Regions from separate parts of the Achromobacter sp. 10T422 genome, predicted to be linked through region 2. Evidence: riboswitches for the same ligand, from Rfam matches in the RefSeq annotation. Region 2 holds a riboswitch; the other holds the start of a gene.
The links. Region 2 has a riboswitch for glycine ahead of gcvT (glycine cleavage system aminomethyltransferase GcvT). Riboswitches for the same ligand answer to the same signal wherever they lie in the genome.

Region 1: it holds a riboswitch for glycine, as region 2 does, so the genes downstream of both, AC1DB0_RS16230 (D-amino acid dehydrogenase) here and gcvT (glycine cleavage system aminomethyltransferase GcvT) in region 2, are expected to answer to the same signal.

What each region holds. Positions count from the first base shown of each region.
Region 1 is NZ_JBFTHD010000005.1:577,097-579,492, forward strand. It holds gene AC1DB0_RS16230 (D-amino acid dehydrogenase) at 54-1,283, opposite strand; glycine riboswitch at 1,324-1,423, opposite strand; glycine riboswitch at 1,424-1,514, opposite strand; gene ampC (class C beta-lactamase) at 1,636-2,396, shown strand, end outside.
Region 2 is NZ_JBFTHD010000009.1:120,149-122,544, forward strand. It holds gene gcvT (glycine cleavage system aminomethyltransferase GcvT) at 56-1,156, opposite strand; glycine riboswitch at 1,247-1,370, opposite strand; glycine riboswitch at 1,405-1,504, opposite strand; gene AC1DB0_RS24235 (ZIP family metal transporter) at 1,564-2,396, opposite strand, start outside.

The DNA.
Region 1 (2,396 bases), on a different contig from region 2:
AGCGCAACGATCTTGTCCTCTGCGCTTCTCGGCTTACCGCAATCCCCCCTTCCTCACCCCACCGGCAGCGCACGCCCCACGCTCGCCGCCAGCATCTGCGCCGTTGCTGCCGACAGCGTCCACCCCAAATGCCCGTGTCCGGTGTTGTAGAACACGCCGGGCCGTTTGCCGGGGCCGACGCGCGGCATCATGTTGGGGGTCATGGGGCGCAGGCCGCACCAGGGCACCACGCGGGACGTCTTCACGTTGGGGAAGTGCTTGCGGGTCCAGTCGATCAGGGGTTGGACGCGTTCGGCGCGGATGTCCATGTTGAAGCCGTTGAATTCCGCCGTGCCGGCCACGCGGAAGCGGTCGCCCAGGCGGCTGGTGACGATTTTTGCGGCTTCGTCCAGCAGGCTGACGCGCGGCGCGGCGGCCTGGCTTTCTGCGTCGTCCAGGTGGACGCTGATGGAATAGCCCTTGACCGGATAGATGTTCAGCGAATCACCCAGTTGCTGGGCGAATTTGCGGCTGGCGGCGCCCGCGCAGACGACGATGGCGTGGGCTTCGTGTTGCTCGCGTTGTGTGCCGCCGTTGCGCAGGATGTCGAGCACGTACGGCCGGCTGTCGCGGCTGATGTTGTCGATGTCGGCGTCTTGCACGAAGGTGACGCCCCGGCGTTCGCAGGCGGCGGCCAGGCCGCGCGTGAATTTGTGGATGTCGCCGGTGGCGTCGGATGGCGTGTAGAAGCCGCCGTAGCAACCGGTTTGCAGGGTGGGTTCGATGTCTCGCGCTTCGCTGCTGGACACTGCGTAGCGTTCAAGCCCGCCCGCTTCCAGCAATGCATTCGAACGGCGCGCGGTGTCGAAACTAGCGGCGTCGTGATAGATGTGCAGGATGCCCCGGCGTTCCAGGTCGAAATCAATGCCTTCTGCATCGGCCATGTCGAACAAGTGTTGGCGCGCTTCGATGGCCAGGCGGGTGGTGGCGATGGTGTTGTCGCGGTAGTTCGGGATTTGCGCCATGAACTGCGCCAGCCACGAATACTTGTGCCAGCTGAACTTGGGGTTGAGCAGCAGCGGGGCGTTCTTGCGCAACATCCAGCGCAATCCTTTCAGGATGGTGGCGGTGCTGTTCCAGACTTCGGCGTTGCTGGCCGATAGCTGCCCGCCGTTGGCGTAGGACGTTTCCATGGCGGGGTAGCGCTGGCGGTCGTAGACGGTGACGTCGTAACCCAGTTTGGACAAGGCATAGGCGGACGTGACGCCGGTGATACCGGCGCCAATGATGGCGATGCGGGGCATGATGGCTCCAGACGGTGTGGCAGCGGCCCATCTAGGCCGCAGCACCCCATCTGTCTCTGTACCTGAGAGCTTCACCCGCAGCGCTGACGGCGGCGGGTTCCCCTTCGGTGGGCGCGCACGGCGCCTCTCTCCAGATTGTCTAGACTCGCGCAGTCCTGTTGCCTGAGAGTTTCCGGGGCGGTTGCTCCGTCGGCGCTGGCCGCAAGGGCCAGTCTCTTCTACGCGGTTTTAAAACGACGGAGTAGAGAATAGCCAAGTTTCTGTCGCATTTGATTCAGGGTTAGTACTATGTTGCCGGCGGCGCGCGTAGCTGTCTGATAAAAATAGGACGAAAAGAATGAGCTTTCCCGCGATGCGACGCACGATGTTGTTGGCATTGGCCGTTTTTTCATCGATGGCGTCTGTGCCGCCCGCGATGGCGGCGCCCTCTGCGACCGACCAAAAGATCGATGCCGCAGCGCAGGCGCTGATGCAGGAACACGACGTGCCGGGCCTGGTGATTGCCATTACCCGCGACGGCCGCCACGAATTTCACCAGTACGGCGTGGCGTCGCGTCAGACAAAGGCGAAGGTCAGCCCCGACACGTTGTTTGAAGTGGGTTCGATCAGCAAGACCTACACGGCGACCTTGGCCACCTACGCAGAAGCGCTGGGCAAGCTGTCGCTGGGCGATAGCCCGGCGCGTTTCGTTCCCGCGTTGCAGGGCTCGGCATTCGCCAAACTGAACCTGATTCATCTGGGTACGCACACGGGTGGCGGCTTTCCGTTGCAGGTGCCGGACGCGGTGTGCAATGACGCGCAGTTGATGGATTACTTGAAAGCCTGGACCCCGCAGTACGCCGCAGGCACCTACCGGACTTATGCGAATCCCAGCATCGGCATGTTGGGCGTGGTGGCGGCCAAAAGCCTGGATCAGCCGTTCACGCAGGCCATGGAAAAGACGCTGTTTCCGTTGCTGGGCTTGTCGCACACCTACATCGACGTGCCGGCGGCGAAGATGGGCGATTATGCGCAGGGCTACAACAAGCAGGATGCGCCCGTGCGCGTGAACCCGGGCGTGCTGGCGGCCGAGGCGTATGGCGTGAAGACGAGCGCGCGTGACTTGATCCGCTT
Region 2 (2,396 bases):
TCGCGCGGGCGGCGCGTGCCCGGACCGGGCAGGCGGCTCGCGCGAAGCTTCGAGTTTACGAGTGTTCGACGGCTTTGCCGTTACGGACGAAAGGCAGCTTGCAGACCAGGGCGGGCACCCATTTGCCGCGGATGTCGACCTCGACGGTATCGCCCGGACGCACGCCTTGCGGCAGGCGGGCAAAGCCGATCGACACGCCCAGCGTGGGCGACATGGTGCCGCTGGTGAGTTCGCCCGTGCCGGCCGGCGTGCGCACGGCCATGTGGGCGCGCATCACGCCGCGCTCTTGCAGCTTCAGGCCGATGAAGGTGGCGGGGGTGGCGAATTGTTCAAGGGCGTCGCGGCCGATGAAACGGCGCTCGGCGTTCTTCAGCGACACGGTCCAGGTCAGGCCGGCTTGATCGGGCTGGGTCAGCTCGTCCATGTCTTGGCCGTACAGGTTCATGCCGGCTTCCAGGCGCAGCGTATCGCGCGCGCCCAGGCCCGCCGGTCGCACGCCTTGCGCAACCAGGTCGCGCCACAGCTGCACGACTTCGGTCGCGGGCAAAACGATTTCAAAGCCGTCTTCGCCGGTGTAGCCGGTGCGGGCCACGAGCGTGTCGCCGTCAACGCGGGCTGCGACAAACGGGGTCAGCGCTTCGGTGGCGGCTTGCCATGCCGGGCGCGCGGCCCAGACCTTGGCGCGAGCGTTGGGGCCTTGCACGGCCACCATGGCCAGATCGCGGCGCGCGGCGATGGTGACGTCGAACTGGCCAGCCTGCTTCACGCGCTGCATCCAGGCGATGTCTTTGTCGGCCGTGCCGGCGTTGACCACCACGCGCCATTCGTCGGCGGCGAAGAAATAGATGATCAGGTCGTCGATGACGCCGCCTTGCGGGTTCAGCATGCAGCTGTACAAGGCCTTGCCAGGCACAGTCAGCTTGGACACGTCATTGGCGACCAGGCGTTGCAGGAAGGCGAAGGCGTCGGGGCCGGTGACGTCAACGTTCAGCATGTGCGACACATCGAACATGCCGGCGTCCTGGCGCACCGCGTGGTGCTCCTCGAGCTGCGAGCCGTAGGCCAAGGGCATATCCCAGCCGCCGAAATCGACCATTCGGGCGCCGGAGGCGATATGTTCTTCGGCCAGCGGGGTGCGTTTGAGGGTTGCGGACATGCGCGGAAACTCCGGGACGGCAATCTTTGCCAGGGTTACGGAATGCCGGTCGTGACAAGCGGACTGCGCCCGCACGGCTACGGCTGAATCTTCCGCCCCTCTGTCCTTTTGCCTGAGAGTTGCCCCGCGTGGCGGGTTTGCACCTTCGGCGCCTGGGCTGCGCGATATGTCCCTTGTTCGAGGGTCGGCGCCAGGTCTCTCCAGAGTACTGTTTTGCCGCATCCACACGGTGAAAAACCGGGACGGGGCAAGCATGTGCGGTATCGGTTACCTGAGCGATTCTGGGCGAATTGCGCCTTCGGCGGCGGCTGATTCGTGGAAACAGCCGCTCTCTCCCGCAAACATGCATGACAGCGGCGAAAGCATACAACGAAAGCCTTGCGCCGAAAACCGAAAAATCAAGCGCGCTACCCCAGCGCGGTATCCAGCAGCATCATCAAAACAAAGCCCAACATCAGCCCGCAGGTGGCGTAGACCTCGTGCCCCTTGCGATGGGATTCGGGAATGATTTCATGGCTGATGACAAACAACATGGCCCCCGCGGCAAAGCCCAGGCCCCATGGCAGCATGGTCGCCGAAAACCCCACGATGGCCGCCCCCAGCACGGCGCCCAGCGGTTCAACCAGCCCCGACAACATGCCCAGCGCCACGGCGAACGCGCGTTTGTAGCCGGCCGCCAGCAGCGCCACCGCCACCACCAGCCCTTCGGGAATGTCCTGAATGGCGATACCCGTGGCCAATGCGGTGCCGCGCACGGGGTCGCTACCCGCATACCCCACGCCAATCGCCAGGCCTTCGGGCAGGTTATGCAACGTGATCGCAAACACGAACAGCCAGGTGCGGCGCAGCCGGTGCGCCTCGATGCCTTCCCGGCCCTTGATGAAGTGTTCGTGCGGCAGGGTGCGGTCCATGATCAGCAGCACGCCCGCGCCCAGCAAGATGGCGGCGCCCACCGTCAGCCCCGCGCCCCACGGCCCCATGCCTTGCGTTTCGGCGGCGGCAATACCGGGGGCCACCAGCGAAAACGCGCTGGCCGCCAGCATCACGCCCGCGCCGAAGCCGAACATGCTGTCCTGGACTTTCTGCGGAATGGTGCGGGCGAAGAGAATGGGCAAGGTGCCCAGCGCGGTCGCGCCAGCGGCGACCAGCCCCCCTAACAGCGCGTCAGCCACGTGCGGCGCATGCTCGTCCAGATACACCCAGAGCTGATGCAGCGCCAGGCAGGACACCATGACGGCAA